4 regions of the Paenibacillus sp. FSL P4-0127 genome follow, and region 3 is predicted to be linked to each of the others. Evidence: riboswitches for the same ligand, from Rfam matches in the RefSeq annotation. Region 3 holds a riboswitch; each other region holds the start of a gene.
The links. A riboswitch is a leader RNA that binds a small molecule or an ion and turns the genes downstream of it on or off. The one in region 3 is predicted to bind cyclic di-GMP.
Positions count from the first base shown of each region.

Region 1 (5,868 bases), 140 kb from region 3:
TGCAGTTCATATCCGGTCAGAAGAGACTTTTTTATCGAACGGCTGTAAATCAAATGCATTTTTGCATTTCGCTTGCTCGAAAATGGCGATTTGCGGAAAAATCAAATGCATTTTTGCATTTGGTCCCCTCCGTTCGCACGGTGCCAGCAAAAAAGCGCGAGCCGACAAAAGTAATGTCCCCCGGCTCTCCAGAAGCGGATTGGAACCCCTGCCAGGACAGCCTTTATTGGAATAAGTGAACGCCGTACACTGGCGCGCAGGCGTTTCTTATGCATCGTAAAACTCCTGAACGAGCTCCTGAATCGCCCCGCGGACAGTAATCTTGCTTACTGCAAACTCCTGCTCAAGCTGCTACTCGGAGGGGATTTCGTCCCCAGCAGGTAAACGCCGTGGAGAATCCGCTCCTTGATGATGTTTTTAATTTGCAAATATAACGGTCTATCTTTACGGGCAAACTCACGCCCCTGTTTCCCTACCTTTCCACATCCCCGGGGAGGATTGCTCTATCCCCCGGTGGATTTCCGCCTCCGCCGCCATCGGGGTGTCGCCCGGCACGGTATGCGCCAGCATCCCCGCTGCGGCCGAAAACCGGATGGTTTGCTCAGGGACGAAGCCCTCGTGGATGATCCTGCTGGCGAAGCCCTCCAGCTCGCCGTGGATGATCCCGCTGGCGAAAGCGTCTCCCGTCCCTATTCTATTTTTCCGTCCACGACGTCGATCTTTTCTCCGGTCCCCCGTTTAAGATGGCGGAGAACGAATCTTTCTTTCACTTTACTCGCCTCTTTTAGATAAACGTTATAATGTTTAATGGCGAATCGATATGTTCATTAGAAAGTGCGTCGTGAATATTCACGACGCACTTTCTATTTTTACTTTATTGTCAGTTCGTATAAATGTTTTTTTCCTTCATAAGTAAATTGAATTTCCCCGCTATCGAATTCGAAATCCCTAAGTATCTCTTTCTGACCGGTTTTGGTGTTATAGACAAATGCTTCATTGGTGTAACTCCCATCCGGATTGCCTGGCGTAGTGTAAACGCCCACGTACAAACCTTCCGAATTATCTACTGTATAATGATAAAATCTGCCTCCAGAGGCATGAAATTCTTCGATGACCTTGTTGCTGCTTGGATCATTAACATTCATTGCCCATAATTGTTGTCTTAGAGGCTGCGAACCACCACGAAAATCGGAAACGGTATGATATAAAATCGTATCGTTTACGGCAAATAAGTCATCAACTACGACATCGGCTTCGCCATCTTTAAGGGGTAGGGTTAGAAGTTTCGTCGATGTGTTGATATCCAGCGTATTATCTTTTGCATTACTTAGATATATACTAAAAGGCTCGGTAGGATAGTACTCTGGATAACTTTCCGTTTCAGGACGCTGCTCTAGCGTTGGCGCAGGAATCCAAACCATTCCTTTGGGTGTTTTAACGGCAAAGGTATATTTCTCCGCATTTTCGTCTTTTACTGCCACCTTATAAATCTCGCCATCGACATCAAGACTGATTGTTTTTTGAGATCCCTTACTATTATCAGTTGCAGGGCTGGTTTCATTTTTCGTTTGAGTAACTTCTGTTTTTGTTTTTTCCGTGGAAGCAGGCGCGCTTGTTATATTCCCGCAAGCCGATAGAATCACCGAACAAATCATGAAACCTATTACAAACTGGAGTGCCTTTTTGTTCAATACATTTGAGCTCCTTTAACCAAAATTTCATGCGCTTCTTTTATTGTATAACAATATTGCACTAATTCTGTGTCATTTCTGCTATTTAATGTTTGAAATTATTTAACAATTGGAAAAGAGGAGTACTTTTGTCTTTTTAAACGATAATATCCGAAAAAATATAGTATGGAAGCTCGGATCATCTATACTGTGACTTTTTTATCTATTACATTGTTGACAAGTGCTTTTTTTTGAAATATATTGAAATTGTTTGATAGGATATTAGTAATATTTTACTACATCCAGGTCTTTTTAACTATAATCGAATATTCGGCACACTAATCGAAAGATTAGGTCGCAAAGCCTTGGAGTCTAACAATTCGAAAAGCGAATTAATGACCGTCCGGCTGCATAACAATGAATACTATTGTTTATGCAGCCTTTTTTATTTTCCCCTCGTTCTCAACGGATTTTTCCGTGAGATATATAAAATACCCAAAGCAAGGAGGGTAGAAAATTAGTGCCTGAAAGGGAGGAATTCTATGAAAAAATGAGGAGGAACCAATGAAACGCGGGTTAAAAATAATATTGTCCTGGATTTGCATGTTTTCGCTTTTTGCCAGTCCCCTGTCCGTCTTCGGCGCAAGTTCGGGGGACCCCGTCTGGCCGAATCCCGGAGCCATTCAATTGAGCAAAACCGCCCAACCTACAGGGAGCCCTGGCGAGTGGGAAATTACGCTCAAGGCTGAAGGAAAAAACGTCCGGACCAGCTCGGACATCGTGCTGGTCATCGATAAGTCGGGGAGCATGGACCAGCGAAGTGGATGGTTTACACCATCGAAGATGGATAACGCTAAAGATGCCGCAAAGAAATTTGTGGATAATTTGCTGTTACCAAACTCTTCCACCCAAATCGCTGTGGTCTCATTTAATAAATCCTCTACCCTTATCTCAGGTTTTAAAGGTGCTGGCAATAAGAACGCTTTGAAAAATGCCATAGAAGGTATTGAACCGACCGGCGGAACGAATATCCAGGCGGGCTTGAAGAAAGCTAGCGACCTGTTGGCGAACAGTATCGCGCAAAACAAAATAATCGTGTTGTTAAGCGACGGTGAACCAACATTCAGCTTCAAGGGAACACATGCTGAAGGATTCAACTGGCCTAACAGCAGCAACAACTTTTCGATTACGAGTTTTGATTACGGAAAAACCCTTGGGACAGGTGCAGATTTTACTTTTAAAAACTATGATTGTAATATCTTTGGTTTTAACTGTAAAAACGACACCTACAACATCAACAATTATCAAGTCAAGGATAACGGCATCGGTACCATTTCCGAAGCAAAAATCGCCAAAGATGCAGGGCTCAAGATCTTTTCGGTAGGCTTGGAAGTTTCAAACAACAGCAACGCGATAAATGTGTTAAAAGACATTCAAAGCGAAGGCTACTTCCCTGCCAACAGCGATGAATTGAACACGATTTTCCGCGAAATGGCCGGAAAGATTTCCTATGCGGCTCAAAATGCCAAAGTCGTTGATCCGATGGGAGACATGTTCAATCTCAAGAAACAAGGCGCACAAGTCAGTCCTCAGGATTATTCCGCATCGCAAGGTACGGTAACTTGGAACGCTGCAACCGAGACATTTACTTGGGACGTCGGCAATATCGCCGAAGGTGAACCTGCTTCATTAACTTACAAAGTGGTCTTGGACCAATCCAAAAACCCCGTTTCTAATGTCCTCTATCCTACGAACGGCAAAACGACAATCGAATATACGAATGTTACGGGCGAGAAAGTTTCGAAGGATTTTGAGGTGCCGAAAGTAAGCATCGGCAACGGTTCCATCCTCATGAAGGGCTATAAAGTCAATGCGAGCGGCAAGCCTGTCAATGCCGAAGGCGTTGAAGTGGAAGGACCGGAATTCGCGGAATTGCTTTATAGCGAGTATTACAAGGATCAAAACGGGAATGAGGCTTTGCCGATCGGGGCTGCGGAATATTCCGTATCGGCCAAAAACATTGCCGGGTATCAGTTGAAGGTAGGAGAAAATCCTGTTAGCATCCGGCTTACCGCTACCAATCCGACACCGACAGTTTGGTTTGGTTATGAGGAAGCGGTTGAACGGACAGTTACCGTTCATTATTTGGAGCAGGGAACAGAAAAGGAACTCGCTCAATCAACTACGGTAAAAGGTGTCGCTGGGCAAAAAGTAACTCTAACGGCTGTCGAAATTCCGGGCTACACTCCGGAAAACAAAACTGCCGAGTACGTGGTTAAAGCCGAAGGCAGTAACGAGTACACCTTCTACTACGTCGCTAATAAGCAAAGCGTAGAAGTACAGTACCTCGAGCAAGGCACCAACAAGAAACTCGCTGACCCAACTACGGTTGAAGGCGTGACCGGGCAAACACTCGAGCTCAAAGCGATCGGCATCCCGGGCTACACCCCGGTGGAGCCAAGCTTCAACTATAAGCTTGGCGTGGAGAATGCTCCGCATATCTTCTACTACACACCGAGCGAACAAACCGTTACAGTGAAGTTCGTGGATAAGGAATTGGGGAATGAACTGATCGAACCTCGCACTGTGACGGGACACACCGGCAAAACCGTAACTCTCGAAGCAGCCGAAATTCCGGGCTACACTCCGGAAAACAAAACTGCCGAGTACGTGGTTAAAGCCGAAGGCAGTAACGAGTACACCTTCTACTACGTCGCCCATAAGCAAAGCGTAGAAGTGCAGTACCTCGAGCAAGGCACCAACAAGAAACTCGCTGACCCAACTACGGTTGAAGGCGTGACCGGGCAAACGCTCGAGCTCAAAGCGATCGGCATCCCGGGCTACACCCCGGTGGAGCCAAGCTTCAACTATGAGCTTGGCGTGGAGAATGCTCCGCATATCTTCTACTACACAGCCAATGCCACCGAACCGGATGACAGCAGGACTCTGACCGTCAGATACGTGGATCAACAGACAGGTAAAGACTTGCTCAATCCAACTGAGCGTTCGGGCAAAGTAGGCGAAAAAATTACCCTGACGGCCGAAAATTACACAGACACCGTTACGGGGGCGGTTTACAAACCGCACGCTTATGAAGTGCCGTACACCTTCACAGAAGATCAGGTGCAGCAATTCGTATTCAAGTATGCCCAAGGCAATACCGGTCAGGAGCGTATTGTAACGATCCACCATGTGGACCGAGAGACCGATGAAGAGCTTATCGAGCCAACGGCTTCCAAAGGTATCGCCGGAACGAATTTGGTCTTTTATCCTGAACCAATTTCAGTGACCGATGTCGTTTATTTCCCGGAACAAACCAAATACGACATTAAAATTACACTAGACGCTGGACAGGAATATACCATCTACTACGTTAAAGGCGAACCGGATGAACTGGCACAGGTCACCGTCTCTTATCGAGATCGAGAAACAGGTAACGAGTTGGCCGCACAGGAGATCTACAAAGGCCGCATTGGGGCCGGAATAGAGTTCTCCGCTAAACAGGTAGAAGGATATACTCCGGAAGTTGCAAACCACACGCATACTTGGACCGACGATCCGAATCAGACTTATGTCTTCTATTACACGAAAAACGCACCGGCGGATCGGCAATTGACCGTCAAGTATTTGGAAAACGGCACAAACCGGCAATTGGCGAGTCAGACCACAGTATCCGGCAAACCGGGAGAGACGAAAACGCTGACGGCCGTATCGGTATCCGGGTACAATCCAGTGAAAGCGACCGCTTCCTACACGTTTAGTGATCAGGAAGGCCAAGAGTACGCGTTCTACTACACTAAAAAATCGTCGGATTCATCCGGCTCCAGCGGATCGGATAATTCGGGAAGTTCAAACCCGAATCCAAGCCCAAGCACACCGGAAGTAGATCCGCTTCCGCCGTTGCCGCCGCTGCCTGCCGTTCCGCCAAAACTGGAAACGGAAAATCATTACGACTACATTAACGGGTATCCGGACGGCACGGTTAAGCCGTTGAACAATATTACCCGTGAAGAAGTCGCGGCGATTTTCTACCGATTGCTCGATGATGAAAGCCGCTCCGCCTACCTGAAAACCGGAAATTCCTTCTCTGACGTTGGAAATACGCGCTGGTCCAATAAACATATTTCGACGATGGAGAATGCCGGAATTATTACGGGATATCCGGACGGCATCTTTAAGCCGGGGCAATATATTACCC
Region 1 covers NZ_JBBOWY010000001.1:2,909,820-2,915,687, reverse strand. Annotated here, with positions in the region: partial or broken gene NYE74_RS13100 (GntR family transcriptional regulator) at 277-428, opposite strand; partial or broken gene NYE74_RS13095 (hypothetical protein) at 473-699, opposite strand; gene NYE74_RS13090 (hypothetical protein) at 870-1,691, opposite strand; cyclic di-GMP riboswitch class I at 1,993-2,085, shown strand; gene NYE74_RS13085 (S-layer homology domain-containing protein) at 2,358-5,868, shown strand, end outside.
Region 1: it holds a riboswitch for cyclic di-GMP, as region 3 does, so the genes downstream of both, NYE74_RS13085 (S-layer homology domain-containing protein) here and NYE74_RS12470 (chemotaxis protein CheA) in region 3, are expected to answer to the same signal.

Region 2 (5,868 bases), 220 kb from region 3:
GGTAGAGGCTTCCCCAAGGCTTGTTCCCAAGATGAGCAGGCACGAAGCCGGGGAAGCGTTGACGTATTCAAACGCCGCGTCGGTGCTGGAAAACCCGTAATTCCCCAGGTTAAGGGGGAAGTCGGCGGGGATGATTCCTTTTGCCGACGGCGTCGTAATGATGGGCCACTGCAGCCGCTCGCTAAGGCGCATAATCTCTTCGGCTGCGGCCCGCCCGCCGCGTCCGACCATGATGAGACCATGCTCTGCTTCGTTCAGCAGGGCGGCCGCCCGGTCCAACTCCGCCGGATCGAACGGAATCCGCTGAAGCAGCGCGGGATCCGGGGCGGCGGGAAGGCTGGGGGGCGCTTCCATCCGCTGCACATCGATCGGCACGGAAATATGTACTGGCCCGAAAGGAGGTGTAAGGGCGATCCTTACCGCCTTGTCCAGCTCGGCCATGACTTCCGCTTCGTTCATGACCGTGTTGCTGTATTTGGTGATCGGTCTGACGATATGCTGGGCGTCCATCTCCTGGATGGCACCTTTGCCGATCTGCCATCGGTTTACGTAGCCGGTAATCACGAGCAGCGGAGCTTTGGCCCGCATGGCGTCGGCGATCCCGTTCATCATGTTCGCTACGCCTACCGCCCCGGCGCCGGCGCAAACGGCCAGCTTCCCGGAGGTGCTGGCATATCTCGCCGCCATATAAGCCGCTCCAGCTTCATTTTTCGTAATGATCGGCTTCATATCGACATCGATCAACGCATCGTAAATCGGACCGATGATTCCTGCCGGAATCCCAAAAATACAATCCACTCCGGTTTCCTTCAAATACTTGAGTATGGCTTCGGCTATGTTCATATTCCGGATATCTCCTTATCCTAGTGTTGAAACGCATCTCTGTATTCGTTCACCAGTGCTTCCGCACGTTCGATCTCCTCGGCGGAGAAAAAATGCAGCTTGCCTATCGAGGCGACAACGACAATACCCTGAACCGCGCCGTCGTGCATGACGGGAATAACCATGATGCTGTCGATCCCGAACAGAAAAAACTCATCGGCCGATCTGGGATCGTTTTTGACGTCCTGAACCACTGCCGCCGTTTGGGGATGGGCCATCAGTTCGCGAAGCAGGCGGTCATGTTCGATATAGACCGGATTTTGCGCATGTACGCTTTTCCACCGCTCCACGCCAAGGTGATCCGTTTTCGTTTTCAACACCGGGTTCAAGCGGCCTTCCCTGATTTCGTGATAGGCGATATCGGCCACGCCGGTCAGGCGTTCCAGCGCTTCAAACAGCAAAGCTAATCGTTCCATGTCCATCCTCCTCGCTTGCTAGATTGAGTATCTGTTTAATAGGGACTTCAGTTTTTCGGCTTCCGTCTCAAGCTGCTTGGAAGATTCGAGCGTTTCTTCCATGGCGGTCAACTGTTCTTCCGAGCAAGCCATGATCTCCTTGGTCCCGGCCAGATTGACCTCGGTAATCTCGAGCGTCTGTCTTACGGAGTCCATGATTTGTTCCGTGCTTGCGCTGATCTGCTGCGTCACCGCGGAAACTTCCTGAACCCGGGTGGACACCTGCTCGGCCAAATGCACGATTTGCTGGAACGAATCGCCGGCGGAGGTAACGAGGACGCTTCCGGTCTCGACCTCGGTCATGACCCGTTTCATCGCTTCGATCGATTGATCGGAGCCTGTGCGGATATGGCCGGCCATCTCGGCGATATCCTTGGCCGATGCCGCCGATTGCTCGGCAAGCTTGCGGATTTCGCCCGCGACCACTGCGAACCCTTTGCCGTATTCGCCCGCTCTTGCGGCCTCGATAGCCGCGTTTAATGCCAGCAAATTGATTTGACTGGAAATTTCCGAGATCAGCAGAGTGACCTTGTCGATTTCTTCCGTCCGCTCGCCGAGTTGGTTTACGGTTTGCGACGAAGCGACCGTGGTTTCGTAAATTTTGCTCATTTGGTCAACCAGGCGGTCGATGCCTTCGTTGCCCGCATTCGCCTGAGCCGCGGCCTCGGTCGCTTCCTCCGCCACACCTTGCGCTGACAGGGCGATGTGCTCCATGCCTTTTCCGACTTCTTCAAGCATCAAATGGTTGTTCCGTGCACTTTCGACGAGCTGCTCACTACCTTCGGAAATCATTTTGATCGATTCCGTGACCCCTACAACGAGGTCGTTGCAAAACTCCATATTGCCCGTCAAGTCCCGCGACGTATCGGCTACCTTGGCCGACATGTCCTGCATATGCCCGGCCGCTTCCCTTAATTGGGCGCCGATCAGCTTCAGGTGGCCGGCCAGTTCGCTGAATTCGTCCATCACCTGGACGTCGCCGTCGAAGGCTAAATCGCCTTCCGTCATGGCTTTGGTCCGCTCGGCCATTTTTTGGAACGATTTGTCGAGCAGCCCGGCAATCAGCACGGCCTCCCCCGCGCCGATCAAGGCAAACAGGACGATCATCAGCGCGGCGGCCCAGCCGTTCATCAGTCCAAGCAGATAGAAGATCAGAACGAGCACGATCGCCAGCACCGCAAGCGGTCCGGCAACCAGCAACAACAACTTGCGGGCTAAGCCTTTACCGAAATGTGATAATTTCAAGTTACTTACTCCTTTGCTGTCACTCTAATACCCTTAGCAGCTGCCGTTTTCCGTTTTTCGCCGTTTTAACTTTTTAGAAGCAGGTCCCCTCCTTCCTTGTCCGAAGCTTCGCCGCGACGTTTTAACCTGGCCCCAAGCCCTAATTGAAACCAAAAAAAGACTTTCGCGAAGAAAGTCCGGCGGCCAACAAGCCATGATTCGGCATAAGGTTGGCATCCCGGCGGTCATGATTCCGTTAAGAATTTTAGATCCGTGGCTTTGCGTCCCTGCCTTTCGGCCAGGTTTGCGATTTACATCCTATTCCTTGTATTTGGTTGTGAATGATGGGAGAGTGAAGTCGCGGCGCTCCCACAGATTAGGAATATACTACTTATATCGGAAGGCGGGTCCTGATATTTCATAAAATTTTCGGCAAATTCAAAAAATTTTCAATAATAGGGGACTATAAGAGGATGACTTTGGTTCTAGAAAAAGAAGGGAAAATATAGGTCGAATAGGAAGGATGTACTATATATCCCATTTTAGATTCAAGGTATTGATGGCTGACCTATCGCATACGGCTGGGTTCAGTTTTCCTGGAAAGGCTTAGGTGTTCGAAGCAAAATTGGGTTCGCAGAAAATCTAACGGTTGTAATAGCGGCTATTTGACGAAAAAAGCCCTGTTCAAAATTTTAACGGTTGTGAGAAGCGTTATTTGCCTGAAACTAAGCAAAATGAGCCGGATTTCAGTGAAATAAGCGCTATGGCAACCGTTACAATTTGAAATCAACGTTTTTTAAGCGAATAGCGGTTGTGGCAACCGTTAGATTAGTTGTGGCCAGCGTGAGAGCTCACCGGGCTTGCTTAAGCGAAAATAAAACCGCCGGACGGTCAAGCTAAACAAGGAGTTAGCTTGCCATCCAGGCGTTAATTAAGCAGCGCACCCGCCGTTTGGTCAGCTCCGCTCCAGAATGGTAGCCAGCGTTGTGCGGTCGAGTCCTTTGACGAGCCGGATCAGCAGCTCCTTGGCGGCCGCGTAGTCGTCGGTATGGATGATGGACGACGAGGTGTGGATATAACGCGAGCAGATGCCGATCACGCCCGAAGGCACGCCGATGCCGCTCAAATGAACCGGACCGGCGTCGGTTCCGCCTGTGGATACAAAATATTGGTATTTGATGCGGTGCGTATCGGCCGTGTCCCGGATATACTCGACCAGCCCCCGATGCGTCAGCATCGTCGGGTCGTACACCCGCAGCAAAGCGCCTTCGCCCAGCTTGCCGAAGGCCCGTTTGTCGCCGGTCATATCGTTTGCCGCGCTGGCGTCCAGCGCAAAGAAGATGTCCGGCTGGATCAAATTGGCCGCCGTGCGCGCTCCCCGCGTACCCAGTTCCTCCTGCACATTGGCTCCGCAGTACAACACGTTGGGCAGTTTTTCCCCATGCAAAGCTTCCAGCAGCTCGATCGCCAAACCGACGCCGTACCGGTTGTCCCAGGCTTTGGCCATGATTTTTTTCGGGTTGACGAGCGGAGTAAATTCACAGATCGGCAAAATCTGCTGCCCGATCTGCACGCCGGCCGCTTCCGCTTCCTCGCGGCTGTCGGCGCCGATATCCAGGTACATCGCTTTCAGGTCGACCGGTTTGCCGCGCTGCGCTTCATCCAGCAGATGGGGAGGCGTCGATCCGACCACGCCGACGATTTTCCCTTTCGGTGTAACGATCTGCAGGCGCTGCGCCAATACCGCCTGGCTCCACCAGCCCCCGAGCGGCTGAAAAGACACCATACCGTTATCGCTAATGCCGGTCGTGATGAAGCCTACCTCGTCAAAATGCCCGGCGACCATGACCCGCGGTCCCTGCTCATCGCCGCGCAGTACCCCAAACAAACTGCCGAGCCGGTCTTGAACGAACTCCTGCGTAAAAGCGGACATTTTCTCCTTAACCAAGGCGCGCAGCTCCCGCTCAAACCCGGGGGCCGCCGGAAATTCGGTCAGCTGTTTAAACAGCTGCTGCGTTTTTTCATTCATCTTGTTTCTCTCCTTTTTTTCCTGCAAATGGCAAGGCCATACGCTCTTTACATTAGTATGAACCACCTTGTTCCGATTGTCCATGCGCCTGAAAAGTCCTGTTCTTTTGCCGCCGGGCCAAGCACCAAATTCGCGGCGGCGCATATACTTTAACAAGCAAGGGGCCAAATAAGGGAGGCAAAAAAATGGAACTCCGCTCCACGGATTGGCTGTTGATCTGTCTTCTCTTTATTCTGCTGGTCATTATTCTTCTATACCTTTAAAAACAAATAGGACGCCTTGGACGCCAGTTCCGTTGTTTGACGCTAATTGTTTTACCCAAAACCCGGTGTCCCGAACCCGCCAGAGCGATCTTGGCGGGTTTTGTTTTGTTCGCTGCTTGCCGCTATGGATGATTTACCAAACATAACAAGCCAGTCGCTGACAAATAATGAATATACCGTGCTTATAAGGCATGAGCAGAAAAAGGAGGGATACCGTTGCCAACAAAAAGTAAACCGGGCGCCCGGGTGAAGCTGAACCATCTGCTGCTGACGGAAGAGGAATACAAGCAGGTTGCCGACCAGCACAAGCCGAAGACAAGCATCTTTGCCAATTGCCTCAAAGCTTTTCTGGTCGGCGGTTTCATTTGTCTGATCGGACAAGGTATCCAGCAGTTGTTCATGACGTTTGCCGGGATGACGTCAAGGGAGGCGAGCAGCCCGACCGTCGCCATGCTGATTTTGATTTCCGTCATTCTCACCTCGCTTGGGGTATACGATAAAATCGCGCAATGGGCCGGAGCGGGCACCGCCGTGCCCGTCACGGGCTTCGCCAACTCGATGTGCTCCTCCGCGCTCGAATCCCGGGCGGAAGGGCTGGTGCTTGGCGTTGGGGCCAACATGTTCAGGCTGGCGGGATCGGTGGTCGTGTTTGGCGTGGTGGCCGCTTTTATCGTAGGGATGATTTATGCGATTTTCGGTTTGGAGGGGGGCCACTGATGCTTATTGGCGCACAAACTTGGGAGTTCCGGTCCAGACCGGCGATCGTCGGGGCGGCCACGGTCGTCGGTCCCGAGGAAGGGGGCGGACCGCTCGGCGGGACTTTTGATTTCGTGTACGACAATCTGGAAATCGACGAAAAGACGTGGGAAAAGGCCGAGCGCAAGCTGCTCGAGCATGCCTCCGCCCTCGCCCTGGTCAACGCGGGGATCGCCCGGGAGGAGTTGTCCTGCTTTGTCGGCGGCGATTTAATGAATCAGATCATCTCCGCCACGTTCGCGGCCAGGACCATCGCCGC
Region 2 covers NZ_JBBOWY010000001.1:2,988,346-2,994,213, forward strand. Annotated here, with positions in the region: gene NYE74_RS13345 (thiamine pyrophosphate-binding protein) at 1-843, opposite strand, end outside; gene NYE74_RS13350 (GAF domain-containing protein) at 864-1,298, opposite strand; gene NYE74_RS13355 (methyl-accepting chemotaxis protein) at 1,317-2,582, opposite strand; cyclic di-GMP riboswitch class I at 2,791-2,880, opposite strand; gene NYE74_RS13360 (M42 family metallopeptidase) at 3,517-4,590, opposite strand; gene spoVAC (stage V sporulation protein AC) at 5,070-5,570, shown strand; gene spoVAD (stage V sporulation protein AD) at 5,570-5,868, shown strand, end outside.
Region 2: it holds a riboswitch for cyclic di-GMP, as region 3 does, so the genes downstream of both, NYE74_RS13355 (methyl-accepting chemotaxis protein) here and NYE74_RS12470 (chemotaxis protein CheA) in region 3, are expected to answer to the same signal.

Region 3 (5,868 bases):
TTTCGATGCCGTAAACATCGCTCCCGATCATAAACGTGAGGAACTTTCCTTTCTGCGTGTCGTCGTCCTGCTCCAGCGGCAGGCTTGCCTCTTGATTCGCCATGTCTCCCTCTCCTTTGCTTGGTTGTCCTATGATGCCGATGCCTTGACGAGTCCCCCGACATCGAGGATCAGGCTGATGCTTCCGTCCCCGAGCATCGTGCAGCCAGCCAAGCCCCCGATGTTCCGAATTTTACGGATATACGCCGGCAAGCTCTTGACCACAACCTGCTGCTGCCCGAGCAATTCGTCGGCAAAAACGCAAAACGGCGTGCCGTCCTGCTCCACCATGATCAAAATCCCGTCTTCCATCGCGGTAATCTCGGTCTTGACCTTATAGCGTTCGTAAAGGCGCAGTACTCCGTAGCACTGCCCGCGCACCATGACCATTTCGTTGCCGTCGGGATCGGTGACCACGCTGCCGGGGGCGGCGCGGAACGATTCCTTGATCGCCGTCGTCGGGATCGTATATCTCGCCTTCCCCACCTTCACGTTCATGCCGTCGATAATCGCCAGCGTCAGCGGAATGCGGATCGTAATCGTCGTTCCTTCGCCTGCCGCGCTGTCCACCGACACATTCCCGCCGACGCTTTCGATATTGCGCATCACGACATCCATGCCGACCCCGCGCCCGCTATACTCGGTAATGACCTCTTTCGTGGAGAAGCCCGGGAGAAAGATCAAGTTGTAAATCTCGCGGTCGCTCATCTCCGACTCGTCCTTGAACAGCATTTGCCGCTCGCGGGCGCGCTGTAAAATTTTCGCTTTGTTCAGCCCCCTGCCGTCGTCGCGCACGATAATGAACACCTCGTTGCCGACGTTTTTCGCTTCAAGGGTCAACGTCGCGGATTCTTCCTTGCCCGCTGCCAGGCGTTCCTCCGGCGTTTCGATGCCGTGGTCGATCGCGTTCCGTACAAGGTGCATGATCGGATCGGAGATGTGCTCGATGATGTTTTTGTCCACTTCCGTATCCTCGCCAAGCAGTTCCAACCGGACTGACTTATCCTGTTTTCTGCACATATCCCGTACGATGCGGTTCATTTTTTGGAACGTATTAACCAGCGGCACCATGCGGATCGACATGACCTTGTCTTGGATTTCGCCGGTGATCTTCCGCAGATGCCGAGCGGCCTTCTGAAACTGTTCAAGCTCCAGTCCGGCCAATTCCGGGTTTTGCGTGACCATCGATTCGGCGATGACGAGCTCGCCGACCAGGTCCATCAACTCGTCGAGCTTGGCCAAATTCACGCTGATGAAACTGGAATGCTGCGAGGCATTAGCTCTGGCAATATCCTGCGTTTTGGCCTCCGGCGCCTGCGAAGTGCGGGCAGCCGCTCCCGGCACCTGGGAGGGTTCGGCGGCGCCCGGCTCGGAAGGGGAGGCTGGTGCAGCGTCCGTAGAAAGTGCTGCAGCGTGCGCTGCAGAATGTGCCGCCGTAGACTCTCCTGTTCGCGCTTCCGCTTCGGGTATCGGCTGAAGCGTCTCTGCCGCGGCGGCCGTCTCAGCCTCAGGCTCTGCCCGGCTTTGTTCCGGCAAATTGATCATTTCCAAATGCTTTAAGGATGGCGCCTGCGACAGGTAAGCAGCTACCGTGTCCGCGGATTCGCCGTTCCGGAACAGAATTTGGAAGCCCTGCTCTCTTATGAGCGAGGCTGTTTCGGGATTTTCGGCAATGTCCTCGGGCCAGTAGGCGAATTGCTCGGTCATTTCCTGCAGGCTGTGAACGACTTGATATGCCCGAACATTCTCCATGTTGTAATCGTCATCAAAATAAAGAACGGCTTTTAAATGAGCCCCGGAAGCGGAATCCTCACCGTCCTGACGTTTGCCGGTCTCGGGGCCTCGAAGAGGGGAAACAGCCGGCCCGGGATGCTGTGCGGCTTTTAGTTCTTCCAAATATCCGGTAATGCTGCTTTTCAGCGAAGATGCGTCCCCGTCAGGAGAATCGCCCTGCCTGATCTTATACAGCTCAAGCTTAATGAAATCGCCGCCCTGCAGCACCAGCTCGGACAACGCCGTGCAATCGGCCAAGCGGGGCTGATGTTCGCGGATAAACGCAAACAGATCTTCCATGATGTGCGACAAAGCCGCGATGTTATCGAAATTCATCATCGTGGAGGAGCCTTTGATCGTGTGCATAATGCGGAAAATGTCGTGGATGGCGGCGGACGGAAAAGCGTTAAGCTCTTCGCATTCCAGGATGATCTGTTCCAACTGCTCGAGCAGCTGCGAATTTTCGTGAAGATAGACCTCTAATAACGGATCGCTATTTTCTCGTTCTGCCATAAACTATCTCCCCGTTTTACATAATTCGACATTATTGATGCTTTTTCGACAAATTTCAGACATAAAAAAACTCCTTCTTCATGAACCTTCTAGCGAAGAAAGAGAACCCGAAGAAAGAGAGGACGCCTATCCAACTATAGAAACCCGGCTGCCGTAGCTGTTGCTGGTACTTTAGGCCCGTGGCTTTGCGTCCTTGTCTTTCGGCAAGTTTGCCCTTCTAGTCTTTGCTATTTTTTAGTTGGTTTCATACTAACACGCCTGAGCAGGCTGTGTAAATACTAAAAACGGCCGGTCTGAGCCGTGAGAAAGCCCGATTGACCGGCGAAATATGCAGCCGTTTTTCCAGCCGGAATCACGGCCAGGCCTTAGGTAATCCGACGCAGTTCCGGGCAGTTTTAAGGAACTTCAGGGACAGCTTCAGGAGCTTCAGGACGGATTCAGGACGGATTCAGGGCGGATTCAGGGCGGATCAGCGAAGCCACAAACAGCCCCGGCGAAACCTCATTGGATATATCCAATTAAAATGGAAATTCAATCGTAAATATGGAGGCTTGATTGGATACTTTCCAATAGATGAGACTCGGCAAGGTGCAAAATGGGCGATTTAAGCGAAGTTTATTGGATACTTCCAATGTGAGTTCAAAATTGTGTTTGATTTCCGTCAATCTATTGGATTTTTCCAATGGATACGGCCCATCGCTGCATACGCAGCCCATGCCGTCAGTCCCACTACGAATAAGGCACAGACAGGAATAAATCCCCGCCCGGCTGGCACGGCAAAAAGCCGCCGAATAAACTCGGCGGCCCTGCTACGATCTTATCGGCCCTACACTCTAATGCGCGTTTCCGATGGCAATCCACATGACGAAGCCGTAGTGGACATGGCTTTCCTTCAGCCTGGAAATCGTAATGACGGCCGATTCCTGAGTTTGTTCGCTTAGCGTGGCGTAAAAAGCCGAATGGTTCGTCATTGCAACGATAACAAAGTTAGGATTAGCAAACGGCTCTTCAAATTCAACCTTCACTTGCGTTTCGGCCTCATCGCGCTGCAACAAAAACGCCGACATTCCAAACAGCTGTTTGGCCGGCTGGTCCAGCAGCGTCTGGACCGGAGTAAAGGCAAGGTGCTCCGCGCCGACCGCGCCGGTTTTCAGGTGGCGCGAGGCAATCGCTTCATCGGCAAGCTGTGCGCTGCCGACCGCCGCGTTTGCAATATGCCCGCTTTGCACCGCTCCCTGCTGCAGATGCTCGCCGCCGACCGACTCCTCGGCCAGAATGTCGGCATCCACAACACCGGCCTGAAGGTGTACCCGATCTATCGACAATGGCTGAATGTCCTCGCCACCGATCCCTTTTTCCGGCAGCAGCCCGTTTCGCTGCAGTTCAGCCGACAGATGCCAGACATCGATCGACTCGGGGCCGATGTGACGCGATGCGATTGCCGCTTCCTCGATATGCCGGCCTTCCACGCTCTCCTTCGCCAGATGCAGTGCCCGCACGGACTCAGGAGCCAAATGAGCGCTCTGCACCGACTCTGCGGCGAGATGCCCGCTTTGCACCGCTCCCCGCCGCAGATGCTCGCCGCCGACCGACTCCTCGGCCAGCACCTCGCCGTCTACGGCTTCAGCCTGCAGATGCGCCCGGCCTATCGACAGCGGATGAATATCCTCACCGTCGATCCCTTCTTCCGGAAGCAGCCCGTTTCGCTGCAGTTCGGCCGACAGATGCCAGACATCGATCGACTCGGGGCCGATGTGGCGGGATGCGATCGCCGCTTCCTCGATATGCCGGCCTTCCACGCTCTCCTTCGCCAGATGCAGCGCCCGCACGGACTCAGGGGCCAAATGAGCGCCCTGCACCGACTCTGCGGCTAGGTGACGCGATGCGATTGCCGCTTCGCCAATATGCCGTCCCTCTATGCTCCCCTGTGCCAGATGCTGCGGCCCTACGGCTTCAGCGGCCAGATGAGCGCTCTGCACCGACTCTGCGGCGAGATGCCCGCTTTGCACCGCTCCCCGCTGCAGATGCTCACCGCCAACCGCTCCCTCGGCCAGCACTTCGCCGTCCACGGCTTCGGACTGCAGATGCGCCCGGCCTATCGACAGCGGATGAATATCCTCTTCTCCGATACCGTCTGCCGGCAGCAGACCGTTTCGCTGCAGTTCGGCCGACAAATGCCGGACATCGATCGACTCGGCGGCAATGTGGCGGGAAGTGATCGCCGCTTCGCCAATATGCCGCCCCTCTACGCTCCCCTTCGCCAGATGCTGCGGCCCTACGGCTTCAGCGGCCAGATGAGCGCCCTGCACCGACTCCGCGGCGAGATGCCCGCTTTGCACCGCTCCCCGCCGCAGATGCTCGCCGCCAACCGCTCCCTCGGCCAGCACCTCGCCGTCCACGGCTTCAGACTGCAGATGCGCCCGGCCTATTGACAGCGGGTGAATATCCTCACCGTCGATCCCTTCTGCCGGCAGCAGCCCGCTTCGCTGCAGTTCGGCCGACAGGTGCGCACTCCCGATCGCTTCGCGCGCAATGTGGCGCGATGCGATCGCCGCTTCCCCAATATGCCGCCCCTCTATGCTAGCCTCCGCCAAATGCTGCGGCCCTACGGCTTCAGGAGCCAGATGAGCGCCCTGCACCGACTCCGCGGCTATGTGACGCGATGCGATCGCCGCTTTCCCAATATGCCGCCCCTCTACGCTCCCCTTCGCCAGATGCTGCGGCCCTACGGCTTCAGCGGCCAGATGAGCGCCCTGCACCGACTCTGCGGCGAGATGCCCGCTTTGCACCGCTCCCCGCCGCAGATGCTCGCCGCCAACCGCTCCCTCGGCCAGCACCTCGCCGTCCACGGCTTCAGACTGCAGATGCGCCCGGCCTATCGACAGCGGGTGAATATCCTCACCGTCGATCCCTTCTGCCGGCAGCAGCCCGCTTCGCTGCAGTTCGGCCGACAGGTGCGCACTCCCGATCGCTTCGCGCGCAATGTGGCGCGATGCGATCGCCGCTTCCCCAATATGCCGCCCCTCTATGCTAGCCTCCGCCAAATGCTGCGGCCCTACGGCTTCAGGAGCCAGATGAGCGCCCTGCACCGATTTCGCGGCAATGTGGCGGGATGCGATCGCTGCATCCTCGATGTGCCGTCCCTCTATGCTCTCCTTCGCCAGATGCAGCGATCTTACGATCTCGGGAGCCAAATGGGCGCTCTGCACCGACTCCGCGGCGAGATTCCTGCTTTGCACCGCGCTCCGCTGCAGATGCTCGGCACCGACCGACTCCGCGGCCAGCACGTCGGCATCCACGGCTCTGGACTGAAGATGTGCCCGGCTTATCGACAAGGGATGAATATCCTCCCCGCCGATCCCGTCTGCCGGCAGCAGCCCGCTTCGCAGCAGTTCGGCCGACAGGTGAAAGCCTTCGACCGCTTCGGGTGCGAGATGCCCCGATGCGATCGCCGCTTTGCCGATATGCCGCCCCTCTACGCTGGCCTCCGCCAGATGCTGCGCACGTACGGTCCCGGAGGCCAAATGATCGCTTTGTACGGCC
Region 3 covers NZ_JBBOWY010000001.1:2,772,609-2,778,476, reverse strand. Annotated here, with positions in the region: gene NYE74_RS12475 (chemotaxis protein CheW) at 1-103, opposite strand, end outside; gene NYE74_RS12470 (chemotaxis protein CheA) at 130-2,325, opposite strand; cyclic di-GMP riboswitch class I at 2,461-2,549, opposite strand; gene NYE74_RS12465 (WIAG-tail domain) at 3,159-5,868, opposite strand, start outside.

Region 4 (5,868 bases), 1.8 Mb from region 3:
CCGCTGGACGTGCCGGGCAACCGTCCTCTCGCTTCCATCACATCAATTTCGCCGGATGCGGCCCACGAACCGTAGACATTATCTTGCGGAAGCATCCAGAAGGCCGGCCAGATGCCATTTCCTGCAGGCAGCTTGGCGCGAAAATCCACTCTGCCGTATTTGAGCGAAAAATGATCTTTGGTATTGATTTTCCCGGAGGAGTATTGTGCATACCGGCTAGGATCCTGCGGGAAGGATTTGGGCTCGTTTAAGGCCCGGATGTTTAACTTTCCGTCCTGGATAAATACATTTTGCGTACTGTTTGTATAGTGCTGCAGTTCCGCATTGCCCCAACCCCAGGTACCGGGATCGTCATTGAGATAGTAACCCAGTTCATAGTTCCATTTGCTCGTATCCAGCTTATTTTCGCTAAATTCATCCTGCCAGATGAGCTCCATGCCCTCAATGGCCGGGTTGCTTGGCGTTCCGACAGAAATATCCTCGCCATCGGTTACATCCGGACGGGGAGCGTTCGGGTTTCCGATAAAGGTGTAGTAGACGAAATTATCACCGACATTTCCGCCCGCCTGCCCGTTTAATGGATAGCCGATGCGGATCTGCAGATCTTCCTGGATGGGCTGGAACCATAGCCCGTAGATGTGGTCGACCCAATACCCCCACTGATTGGCGGCGGACATGTTATTGTAACCGTTGGCGGAGTATACAAATCCGCTCTGACCGGAATCCCCTAAATTGACCCATTGCCCACCCATGTTAATCTGGTATACGAAATTTCCAAGCTCATCGGCTACCGGCGCGTTTCCATCAATCTTAGGCAGCGGCACACCGATCGCACCGCTTTCATTGGCCGTGAAGGTCGTTCCGTCGTAGGGAGTAATGACATAAGAATTTCTTACGGGTTCATTAAAGATAATGGTATAAATGACGTTAACCAAAGAGGTTTTCGATTCTAATTTGACGTTGATCGACTCCGTGACGTTAAACCAGTAGCCGCCGCCTCCATCGGTGAAATGGCCGAAGTTTTTATCGTAGATCCAGCCGCTGGCCGCATTGTTGTCAATATCGATCCATGCACTGCTGTTTACAGGTTTTACGTACACTTTCAAATCATCGGCCACAGCTGCAAAGGGGATTGCCGGATCATTGTTGAAAACCGGATAGGTAAAGCCGGCGCCGCCCGTAGTATCCGCCGTAATTTGCGGCCCTTGTGTAGGCGTCATCGCCGTAATGGTGGTTTTGTTGATGTTTTGAAACACAAGAGTGTAATCCAGCGTAACCCCATTCGCTTTGGAGTACAGTTGAATTTCGGTTGTCGCGGAAAGAGTGAACCAATAACCGTTAAAGCCGCTGTCGCTCCAGTGGCCCCAGTTTTGGTTGTAGACAAAGCTGCCGGCACTGTCAATATCGACCCAACTGCCGCCCACTTTCACATTAACGCCCAAGTCTTGGATCACATCATTCCAGGTGGCGGAGCCTCCATTGAATTTAGGCATCACAAATCCGTAACTGGCTTGTCCAACCCCTGATTTTGTGATGACAGGTCCGTCCGCCGCTGAAAAATAATCCATAGAGGTGATAGTGGCCGTTCCCGCTCCTTCAGCGGCCTGAACCGGCGAAGTTGATAGCAGGCTGACGCTGGCCATCATAACTAGCGCCAGGAACAAACTGAAAACTTTTTGCTTCATAAATACCCTCCCTTAATCAATAGTGGATTCTCCTATCCCATACACGGTCAGGAAAATACTAACATTATAGTACATTTTTATTCTATCGAATGTGATCACCGGATGAACAGGTGCTATTTTTTTGGTGGGGTCCTATTTTTTCGGGTGAGTTCGAGTGAGTTCGGGGGAGGAATGATAGTTCGACAAAATTCCAAATTTTCTCTTGATGGTATTCCATATATTTGATATGATAGATTCACAAAAGCTGATCACGATAACGGCAAACTTGTCGAAAGATAAGGACGCAAAGCTACAGGGCCTTCTTGACGAACGTCAATGGCAGCCAGCTACCGAACGAAGATGCTTTTTTGTTTTTTTGGAGAAGATGTATCAGTATCTGTGAAACTCTATTACGAAAATAGCAAACTTGTCGAAAGACAGGGACGCAAAGCCACAGGGCCTTCTTGACGAAACGTCAATGGCAGCCTGGCCGCCGAAGGGAGTTTGCAGTATGCGCAACATTGTGTTCGCTATTGTAGGGCTTTTTGCGTTATTGATGTGGGCTCCGGATGTACAAGCTGCCCCGTCCGAAGATTGGTTGGGTTTGGAGCAGTTGGACCGTGGCGCCGTCGTCATTCGTTATGATGCGGAAGCCGGGGCCAAAACGAAGCTCATGATCGCAAAAGGTAATGACAAATATACCTATGTCCTTTCGCCGGATAAGCGGCAGGAAGTATTTCCGCTCCAGATGGGCAATGGTGAATATAAGGTTACCGTTCTGGAACAAGTCAGCGGTACCAAATACAAAATCGTTCAGGAAGCGGCCGTTACACTTCAACTTGCGGATGACAGCAAAGTGTTTTTGAACTCTGTGCAAAATGTCGATTGGAGCGATAGGGATCAGGCAGCCCAGCTTGCGAAGAAGCTTGCCCAATCCGCTCCGTCCGACGAGAAGAAAGTGCACGCTATTTATGAATATATTGTCGGTACGATCCGGTACGATCATACTCTGGCAGCCAGCGAATTGACGGACTACCTTCCCGATAGCAACCGCACGTTGGCAGGGCGGAAAGGGATGTGTTACGACTATGCCTCCTTGTTCGCTTCCATGTTGCGGAGTATCGGAATTCCGGCCAAGCTTGTTATGGGAACTTCGGAATACGTTGATGTTTACCACGCTTGGAATGAAGTTTATTTGAACGGACAATGGGTAACCATTGATACAACTGTCGATGCGGGCTGGAAGAGCAGTGAGACAGGGGTCAACATGATTAAAGACGCCTCGCGTTATTCCCCGGTGAAATACTATTGATTTTTACGAAATAAACATAGGCTTTGGACGATATGTCCAAGGCTTATTTGGCGTTGTTGAGAAATTGTATAGTATTGGCATATATAATGGCGGAAGCCCATTTGGTTCTGAAGAAAATACAGGCACAATTCATCGTGCGCCAATAAAGATCAGCGGAGGTGATGGACTGAAAATTACCCTATCGACATGTTGTCCGATGGATGCATGGCCCGAATTGCGCACGGAAGGCGGATCGGAACCGAATATAATGAGGGTGATGTAGAGACAGAGGGAGAGATTATGAGGAAAAAGGTTTGTGGAATCGTTGTGGCATTGCTGTTGCTGATGCAGACGCTGTATGGCGCATCCGTTTGGACGGCGAACGCAGCGGCCGGCGTGCAAGAATCAACGGGCAGCGCGCAAGAATCCGTGACGGATAGCGTATATGACCGGCCGGCGCCAGTCGCCAGGCCAGTCGCCAGTGCGGAGAGTATTTTAACCAAAGTCGTGTTAACCGATTTAAACGGTACCGTGATTGATGCGGTGTATAATCCCGATAGCAGTTTGGACGTCGGCGCGGCCGTCAACCTCAGCTATGAATGGGAGCTTCCAAACGGACACGGCTACAAGAATGGAGATACATTCAGCTTCGAGCTGCCGCGGCAGTTTGAAATTTTTACGGATATTGATGCCCCGCTTCTTGCCGATCAAGGGAAAGTCGGCCGGTTTACGGTCGATCTGAACGGGAAAGTTGTGATGACCTTCAATGATTACGTGGAGAGTCATTCCAACATCGCCGGCAAGCTGGAAATTCGTACGGAATTTAAGAAGGAAGTCCTTAAAGGCAGTACGGAAGTCGTTATTGCCATTCCAGTAAAAAGCGGAGTGCAGACCGCTATCGTGAATCTGAAGCCGAAGGGCGGAAAGCTGATCGAAAAGCAAGGGAAAGCGATCGGCAAAGATCGGATCGATTGGACGGTTCAAGTTAACAAGTCGCTGGAAAAAATCAAGCACGCGGTGATCACTGACGCACTGCCTGAAGGTTTGGAGCTTATTGCTGACTCTGTGGAGGTTTACCGTTTGCAAGTTAACGGTGACGGATCGGCGGCCCTTGGCGACAAGGTAGATTCCGGCAAATATAAGGTCGAAACGAACGGTGGCGCGAAACTGGAGCTTGCGTTCCAGGATGAGACGATCGGCAAGGCTTATGAGATTCGCTTTTCGACGAAGCTTACCGGTGAGCAGTCGCGCTTTGAAAACACCGCTGTCTTGTCCGGCGACGGAACGGAAGATGCCAAATCGACCGCTACGGTAACGGTAAACCGCGGCCAATTTTTGGATAAATCGTTTAGCGTGGATAACAGCACCGGAATCATCACTTGGACTGTGAAATACAATTTCAATGAAAAGAAGATTCCAAAAGAGAAAGCGGTCATCACGGATGAATTCAGCGAAATTCATACATGGATTGCCGATTCGCTGAAGGTGTACAACGGGGATTCGAAGGCTGATAAAGATCTGGTTGCCAAGGATGAATACACCGCCGAATCGGCGGGTAAGAACGGATTCAGCCTTCAATTCGAGAAGGATATCGATTCGCCTTATACGATCGTTTACCAGACGAAGCCGGTCGATCGGACGATCGCCGACGGGAAGCAGGTGAAGAACAAAGTCGTGTCGGGTGATGCGTCCAAGGAAGTGACCACCCCGGCCCAAGGAAGCCGCGCTCTGGTGAAAGGCGTACAGAACATCGATTTTGCCGGCAAAACGGCGAAATGGCTGATTACGGTCAACGGCGATAAACGGCCGGACGGCGGCAAGTACAGCATGAAGGATGTAGTCATTACGGATACGTTCCCGCAGGGCGGTCTTGAATTCGTTCCGGATTCCATGATCGTAAAAGCGGATGGGAAGCTCGTTCCTAAAAGCGATTATAAGGTTGAGTACGACAATGTACGCAGCGGCTTTGTCATCAAGTTCCTGAAGACCATTGACACCACGTATACGATCGAGTATGAAACGAAGTTTAACATCGGCTGGCTGAAGGAGCGAAAGCTCGATTTTAAGAACAGAGCTGTCATGACGTGGACCGAGGACGGCGAGAAGAAAGGGCCGATCCAACGGGAAGCCGCCTTCTCCTCCGACGATTATACGAAAAACAATGGCGGTAAAGACGGCAGCTACGATCCTGTCAACAAAGAGATCACGTGGAACATTAAGATGAATTACAATCTCGATCCGCTTGACAAAGCCATCGTAACGGATGTTCTGAAGCAGGAGCAGAAGTTTGTTCCGAATTCGGTAAAGGTGTATGCGATGGAGCTGACGGGGGGACGCAATGGCGTTAAGAAGGGCGCTGAAGTTTCGGCTGCTCAATACGAGGTGACGGAACCGTCCGAAGCGAACGGAAACAAACTGACCGTTCAATTTAAGAACAAGATCGCATCGGCCTATTGGATCGAGTTCAAAACATCGCTGCAGGACACGTTGATTGTCAAGACGATGGATAATACCGCTGAGCTGTGGAACGGCAGCGATAAAGCGGCGATATGGAACGCCAGCGTGACGATTCCGCATGGCGGCGAGTACGTGACGAAGAAAGGCGCCCAAAATGGAAATAAAATCGATTGGACGATTCGCATTAATGAAGGCCAGTCGCATATTTCCAACGCCAAAATTATCGATTATCCAAGCGTGAATCAGGTTTTGATCGAAGATTCGTTCCGCCTCTACAAAGCCAAGGTCAATGCAAACGGTGAAGCGGTCAAAGCGGAAGAATTGACCAAAGGGAAGGACTACACGTTAACCATCACAAGGCTTGACGGCGATCAAGAGACGTTTGAATTAAAGTTCACGGACGCCATCTCCACGGCTTATATTTTAGAATACCAGTCGTTCATTGCCGCTGGAGAT
Region 4 covers NZ_JBBOWY010000001.1:959,239-965,106, forward strand. Annotated here, with positions in the region: gene NYE74_RS04225 (glycoside hydrolase family 16 protein) at 1-1,685, opposite strand, end outside; cyclic di-GMP riboswitch class I at 1,934-2,019, shown strand; cyclic di-GMP riboswitch class I at 2,075-2,162, shown strand; gene NYE74_RS04230 (transglutaminase-like domain-containing protein) at 2,176-2,976, shown strand; gene NYE74_RS04235 (collagen binding domain-containing protein) at 3,256-5,868, shown strand, end outside.
Region 4: it holds a riboswitch for cyclic di-GMP, as region 3 does, so the genes downstream of both, NYE74_RS04230 (transglutaminase-like domain-containing protein) here and NYE74_RS12470 (chemotaxis protein CheA) in region 3, are expected to answer to the same signal.